DNA from 2 places in the Massilia paldalensis genome. Region 1 is predicted to be linked to the other one. Evidence: predicted binding sites of a transcription regulator. Region 1 holds the regulator's gene; the other holds the start of a gene.
The links. Region 1 encodes FliA, which starts transcription of late flagellar genes. Its sites were predicted from a motif close to CTAAAGTTTNNNNNNNNNNNGCCGNTA; they were not measured.
Positions count from the first base shown of each region.

Region 2: a site for FliA is predicted at 2,289-2,315, ahead of ACI1V7_RS12030 (flagellar protein FliT). Genes of this name have one in related genera too.

Region 1 covers NZ_JBJCIU010000001.1:157,293-160,997, reverse strand. The annotation lists gene motD (flagellar motor protein MotD) at 1-628, opposite strand, end outside; gene ACI1V7_RS00705 (flagellar motor protein) at 639-1,382, opposite strand; gene ACI1V7_RS00700 (RNA polymerase sigma factor FliA) at 1,373-2,095, opposite strand; gene ACI1V7_RS00695 (MinD/ParA family ATP-binding protein) at 2,127-2,933, opposite strand; gene flhF (flagellar biosynthesis GTPase FlhF) at 2,926-3,705, opposite strand, start outside.
Region 2 covers NZ_JBJCIU010000002.1:512,936-516,640, reverse strand. The annotation lists gene ACI1V7_RS12035 (M13 family metallopeptidase) at 1-2,064, opposite strand, end outside; gene ACI1V7_RS12030 (flagellar protein FliT) at 2,367-2,651, shown strand; gene ACI1V7_RS12025 (winged helix-turn-helix transcriptional regulator) at 2,733-3,131, opposite strand; gene ACI1V7_RS12020 (SDR family oxidoreductase) at 3,254-3,705, shown strand, end outside.

The DNA.
Region 1 (3,705 bases):
CGGCCAGGCGGCGCGCGGCCACGCCGTTCTCGGCGAACAGGCGCACCACGGTGCTGGCGCGCGCCGCCGACAGTTCCCAATTGGACGGAAAGAGAGAGCTAGCAATAGGCGTGTCGTCGGTATGGCCTTCGACCTCGATGGCGTGCGGGTCGTCCTTCAGCAGTGCGCCGACGGCGGCCAGCGTCTCGCGCGCATTGGCGGACAGGCCCGCCTGCCCTTCCTGGAACAGCACGCTCGCATTGATCTCGATGGTGACGCCGCGCGCCGTCTGCATCACGCGCACCTTGCCGCTGCGCACCAGCGGCGCCATCACGCTGTCGAGCTTGCGGGCCAGCAGGTCCAGGCGCTCGCGGTCGCGCTTGGCCGCTTCCGCGCGCTTGCGCGCGAGGATGTGCGACAGCGGCAGCGCTTCCAGCTCGACCTGGGTATTCGACTTGACGGAAGCGCCGCGCCCGCCGAAGGCATCGCCCAGCGCTTCCGACAGCACCGTGTACTTGCCGATGTTGACGACGGAGATCGCGTACATCACGACGAAGAAGGCGAACAGCAGCGTGATGAAGTCGGCGTAGGAAATCAGCCAGCGCTCGTGGTTCTCTTCATCCTGCTGGTAGGGCTTGCGGCGCGCCATGGCGGTCTCCTCAGTGCTCCGACAGCAGGCAGCCGATGCGTTCCTCGATGACGCGGGTGTAGTCGCCCGTGGCGAGGTCGTGGAACACGTCGGCCAGGATCTCGTACTGGGCCACGCGTTCGGTGACGATGCCCTTGATCTTGTTGCCGGCCGGGTAGAAGAACAGGTTGGCCAGGCCCACGCCGTACACGGTGGAAACGAAGGCCACGGCGATGCCGGCGCCCAGGCGCGAGGGATCGGTGAGGTTTTCCATCACGTGGATCAGGCCCAGCACGGCGCCGATGATACCGACCGTCGGCGCGTAGCCGGCGGCCGATTCCCAGATCCGCGCAGCTTGGCGCTCGCGGAATTCGTAGGTATTGATCTCGGTGTGCATCAGGCTGCGCACCTTGTCCGGCGCGATGCCGTCGACGACGAGGCGCAGGCCCTTCTGGATGAACGGATCGGCCTTCGCCATGTACTGTTCCAGCGACAGCAGGCCGTCGCGGCGCGCCGACAGGCTCCACAGATTGATCTCGCGCGCCAGCTGCTGGCGGCGGTCCGGCGGCGGGAAGAACACCCAGCGCAGCATCTTCACGCCGCGCCAGAAGGCCTTGCGCTTGGTCTGCAGCAGCACGGCGCCGAAGGTGCCGACGACGACGATGAGGAAAGCGGCCGGCTGCACCAGCGAGGCGAACTTGCCGCCGTCGAGCGTGAAGCCGACGACGATGCCCGCCAGCGCGAGCGCCAGGCCGAGCAGGCTCGTCAGGTCCAAGCGCGCTCCTTCAGGTAGCTGCGCAGGCGCGCCACGGCCTGCGTGTGCAGTTGCGACACGCGCGACTCGGACACGCCCATGACGGCGCCGATTTCCTTCAGGTTCAGCTCTTCCTCATAGTACAGGCCCATCAGCATCTTCTCGCGCGGCGGCAGCGCATCGATGGCATCGATGACGGCCTGGCGGAAGTCCGTGTCGAGCAGGCTCTTGAGGGGATCGTCGTCATCCACCGCATAGCGGTCGAGGAAGCTGTCACTGCCCTCGGCGTCGTCGTGGAAATCCTCGTAGTAGACCAGCTGGTGGCCGCCGGAATCGCCCAGCATGTCCTGGTAGTCGGCCAGCGACAGCTTGAGCGACTGCGCCACTTCCGATTCGCTCGGCGGGCGGCCCAGCGACTGCTGCAGCGAGGCCATCGCCTGCTCGACCTTGCGCATATTGGAGCGGGTCGAGCGCGGCATCCAGTCGCTGCTGCGCAGCTCGTCCAGCATGGCGCCACGGATGCGCAGCACTGCATAGGTCTCGAACTGGGCGCCCTGGTTTTCCTCGTAGCGGTTGATGGCGTCGAGCAGGCCCATCATGCCGGCCTGGATCAGGTCGTCGACTTCGACGGACGGCGGGAGCTTGGCCTTCATGTGATGGGCGAGACGCTTCACCAACGGCATGTGCTCCGTCAGCAAAGAGTTCTTGTCCGCTGTCCCTTTAACCGTGTACATGGTTCCTGTATCCGTTCGTTCATCGCGCCGCTCACGCGGCCCGTCCCTGCTGCATGCCCGCGCCCGCGAAGCGGCCGGCCAGGCGGCGGAACGCCACCGAGGCCCCCGCCAGCGGGAACGCATCGACCACGGCGCGGCCGAGGCGCGCGGCGCGCTGCAGGTATTCGTCGGCGGGGACCGAGCCCATGGAGCTCAGCGTTACCGCCAGGTAACGAGTTGCTGCAGATGACATATTATCGTATACGACCTTGGCCTCGGCTTCGCTTGCGCCCGTGATCAGAATGCCGAACGGACGGCGGCCCAGGTGCTGCGCCAGGCGCTTGACCAGCGCATAGGCATTCGTGATCGACGTCGCGCCGGTCGACACCTGCACGACGATCTCGGAGTTGGTCATCGCGGCGACCGGAAAATGGCCATGTTCAAGGAATTCGCCGTCCACGATGACGATGCTGCCGGCCGACTGCTTGACCAGCACGTCGAAGGCCGTCGACAGCCGGCGCGCCTCGTCCTGCGAGCGCACGCCGTGGCCCATCTCGACCACCGAGAAGCCCTGCGGCACCTGGTGGATCACCTGGTTCAGCGCGCACTCCTGGCGCGCCACGCCCAGCAGGTCGCCGCGACCGTCCACGCCCAGGCGCCGTGCGACGCCGTAGTCGTATTCGCAGGCATCGACGATCACCACGTCATGGCCGGACTGGACCAGCGAGGCGGCCAGGTTCACGAGCATGGCGCCCTTGTCGTCGGCCGGCGTGGCCGACAGGAAGGTCACGATGCGCGGCTTGGGGCCGGACAGCATCCGGCGCAGGCCTTCGGCCTGGTCGAAGTCGAAACTAGCCAACATGCACCTCGCGCAGCGAACGGTCGTTGTTCAGGTTGCCCACGCCGGCCATCAGCGTCGGCAGCTCGGCTTCCTGGATCTGGGCGGCGGCGTCGCGCTTGTTGCGGAAGGCGCGGTCCACCAGCATCGCGCGGTCGGCCAGGTGCAGGTCTTCCGGCACGCGCTGGCCGTTCGACACGTAGTGCAGGTTCAGCTTCTGCCGGATCATCACGTCCAGCACGCCGCCGATCGACGCGGCTTCGTCGAGCTTGGTCATGATGCAGCCGGCCAGGCCGCTGCCCTGGTAGGAACGCACCACTTCGTTCAGCGTCTCGCTGGTGGCCGTCGCGTTCAGGCACAGCAGGCGCTGCACGTTGGCGCCGCTATTGGTCAGCATGGCGACCTGCTCGGTGACCATCTGGTCGCGCTGCGACATGCCGATGGTGTCGATCAGCACGGTGTGCTTGTTGCGCAGTTCTTTCAGGGCGATGCGCAGGTCGGCCTCGTCCTTCACCGAGTGCACCATCACGCCCAGGATCTTGCCGTAGATGCGCAGCTGCTCGTGGCCGCCGATACGGTAGGCGTCGGTGGTGATCAGGGCCAGCTTGTCCGGGCCGTGGCGCATCACGCAGCGCGCGGCCAGCTTGGCGGTGGTGGTGGTCTTGCCGACGCCGGTCGGGCCGACCAGGGCGAACACGCCGCCGCGGTCCAGGATCGCGTCTTCGTTGGCCATCGTGGTCAGGTTACGTGCCAGCACGGTCTTGACCCAGCGCATCGCCTCGGCCGCATCCTT
Region 2 (3,705 bases), on a different contig from region 1:
CGCCTTGTACCAGGCGTCGATATTGCGCACGGTGGCGGCGCGGTACTGCGGCGGCGCGTGGCCGTCGGTCAGGATGCCGCGGCGCTCGGCCGCTTCGCGCGCCTTGTTGCGCCAGCTGTTGGCGAAGCCGGTGAAGAACTGGCGGTCGCCGTCTTCGTTGGCTTTCTCGCTTGTTTTGTTATCGGCAGCCCTGTAGGCGTCGTAGGCGGCCGACAGGCCGGCCAGGTCGGCCAGGTTTTCCGACAGCGTCAGCTGGCCGTTGACGGCCAAGTCCGGGAACGGTTTATAGCCGTTGTACTGGGCGACCAGCTTTTGCGAGGCGGCCTGGAAGTGCTCCAGGTCGGCCTTGGTCCACCAGTCGCGCAGGCGGCCCTGGGCGTCGAACTGGGCGCCCTGGTCGTCGAAGCTGTGGCTGATCTCGTGGCCGATGATGGCGCCGATCGAGCCGTAGTTCGACGCATCCGACGCCTTCGGGTCGAAGAACGGCGGCTGCAGGATGGCGGCCGGGAAGTTCAGCGCGTTCTGCAGCGGCAGGTTGACGGCGTTGACGAGCTGCGGCGGCATCGACCAGGCCTTGCGGTCCGGCTTTCCGTGCAGCTGGGCGATCTCCTGGGAGTAATGGAATTCCTCGGCGCGCAACGCGTTGCCGAAGGCGTCGCCGGCGGCCACCTTGAGGCCGTCGTAGGACTTCCATTTGTCCGGGTAGCCCACGCCCACGTACAGCGTCTTGAGCTTCTGCTGCGCCTGGGCGCGGGTTTCCGGCGCCATCCAGTCCAGTTTCTCGATGCGCTTGCCGAAGGCGGCCACGATATTGGCAACCATCGCCTGCAGGCGCGCCTTGTTCTCGGCCGGGAAGTACTTGGCGACGTACAGCTTGCCGACCGCCTCGTCCATCGCCTCGTTGGTGGCGCCCAGCGCGCGCTTCCAGCGCAGCGACTGCTGCGGGGTGCCGCTCAAGCCCTTGCCGTAGAAGTCGAAACGCTGGTCGACGAAGGCCTTGGGCAGCACGCCGGCCATCTGGTTGATGCGGTGGAAGGCCAGATAATCCTTCCAGGTGGCCAGGTCGATCTTGTCGACGAGGGCCGCTTCGCCCGTGACGGCGCCCGGGTGCCAGACGATGAACTTGTCCTGGTCCGACAGGCGCGCGGCCTTGAAGAAGGCATCCCAGTCCAGGCCCGGGGCCTTGGCCTGGAAGTCCTTGCGGGTCCAGGTGTTGTCGGCCTTCAGGACGTCGGCCGAGTCGGCGCGGCTGGCGTGGACGTTGGCGATGTCCACTTCCAGCGCGAACACCTTGGCGGCGCGCGCGTCGGCATCCGCGTCCGCGTAGCCGGCCAGCTTCAGCATGGCGGCGATGTGTTTTTGATACTGGGTGCGCAGGCCCGCCATGCGCTCGCTCGCGTCCAGGTAGTAGGCGCGGTCGGGCATGCCCAGGCCGCCCTGCAGCAGGTAGGGGCGGTTGCGCTCCGGCTCGTGCAGGCCGGGCGACACCCACAGGCCGAACAGGTTCTCGGTGGCGAAATCGGTATTGTTCAGCGGGTCGACGTCGGCACGCAGCGACGCGCCCAGCGCGCCCGCCAGCGCGGCCTTGTCCTTGATGGCGCCGATCTTGTCCAGCAGGGGCTTCAGAGGCGCGGCGCCCTTCTTCTCGATGGCGGCCTCGTCCATGTAGGCGGCGTAGTAGTCCGCGACCTTGCGCGCCTCGCCCTTGGCGCGCTTGTCGGCGCCCGTGTCCTCGATCAGCTTGACGATGCGCTGGTTAGTATTTTCCGCCAGGCTCGCCATTTCGCCCCAGCTGCTGCGGTCGGCCGGGATCTCCGTCTTGGCCAGCCAGTCGCCGTTGGCCCAGGCGAAGAAATCGTCGCCCGGGCGCAGCGCTGCCGCAGCGGGCTGCGCGGCCGGCGCGGCGTTGGCGGGTTGCGCCGCCGGCGCAGGGTTGGCGGATTGCGCCGCCGGCGCGGATTGCGGCGTCGCTTGCCCGCCGGCCGACGCGGGCATCGCGGCGAACGTGGCGGAGCACAGGCCCAGGACGATGGCGGTCTTGATCGGCGTCCAGCTGGTCTTCATTGGTTTCCTTCGGTGATGAATGGGATCTCCCCATTGTAATGGGACGCAAGAACGCTTGCCACGCACCAAACTGTTCCTCCGGTATCGCCACGGATGTGGTCGTCCGGGGACTTGGACCGGCACGGGGCCGCGAAGTTCCCGTTGCATTGCGTGCGCCATCTAAATACGATGGCAGGCAAAATTGGCTTGTCAGAAAAAAATTTCAAAAAATATTTAAAAAAACCCTAAAGTTCTCCGCAGCTCATCCGTAAACAACCTGAGAACCGGCAATCCGGCCGGAGTTTCAGATACTGGAAACAGCCATGACGTCCAACGAAGTCCTCGCAATGTACGAAAACATCGCCGCCCTGACGGGCCGCATGGCGGCTGCCGCCATCGAGGGGGACATGGAAGCGCTGGCGCGCCTGGAAACCCAGTGCGCCATCCAGTCCGCCGCCGCCCGCAACGGCGTGCCGAAGCTGGAAGGCGACCAGCGCAAGCGCAAGATCGACCTGCTCAAGCAGATCATGGCCAACGACCGCGCCGTGCGCGACGTGACCGAACCCTGGATGGGCCAGCTGGACCGCGCCATGAGCGCCGCCCACTGATCCCTCCCTCCCCCGCCGGCCCTGCCGGCAGCGACAGCCCCTCCCGATCCACGATCCGAGGGGCTTTTTCTTGCCTGTACTTCAGTGAGCGGCCGACGTTTCGCTGGCCGCGACCTTGCGCTGGGCGGCCTGGATGCCGTCCATATTCCCCTCGATCCAGTCGGCCAGCTCGCCGACCTTGCGGCCGATCTCCCGGCCCAGCGGCGTCAGGCGGTATTCGACATGGGGCGGCACGACGGGGTGGGCGATGCGCTGCACGAAACCGTCCTGTTCCAGCCACTGCAGCGTCTGGGCCAGCATCTTCTCGCTGATGCCGCCCACCTTGCGCCGCAGTTCGCTGAAGCGCTGGGTGCCGTCCATCAGCGCCACCAGCAGCAGTACGCCCCAGCGGCTGGTGACGTGCTTCAGCACTTCGCGCGACGGGCAGTACTCGGAAAACAGGTCGCCGCGTCGGACGCGGTCGGTCAGCGATTCGCTCATTTCTTCCCCTTCGGTGTGATGGAATGGATTATCCCCTAATACTTACCAGAAAGTGCGTACTTACCAAAAGTGAGCATAAGCCCTATGATGCATTTTCATCCATTTTGAACAAGGAGTGCGCAATGCTCGTCGTCACCGGAGCTTCCGGCCAACTCGGCCGTCTCGTCATCGCATCGCTGCTGGACAGCGTCCCGGCCGGCGAGATCGTCGCCGCCGTGCGCGATCCGGCCAAGGTCCAGGACCTGGCCGCCCGCGGCGTGCAGGTCCGCCAGGCCGACTACGACCGGCCGGACACGCTGGCCGCCGCCTTCGCCGGCGCCGACAAGGTGCTGCTCGTCTCGAGCAATGCCGTCGGCCAGCGCGTGCCGCAGCACCGCGCCGTCATCGACGCCGCCAAGGCTGCCGGCGCCAGGCTGATCGCCTACACGAGCCTGCTGCATGCGGACACGTCGCCGCTGCCGCTCGCGGCCGAGCACAAGGAAACGGAGGCGCTGCTGCACGCGTCCGGCGTGCCCTTCGTCCTGCTGCGCAATGGCTGGTACACGGAAAACTACCTGGGCGCCGTCGAGCCCGC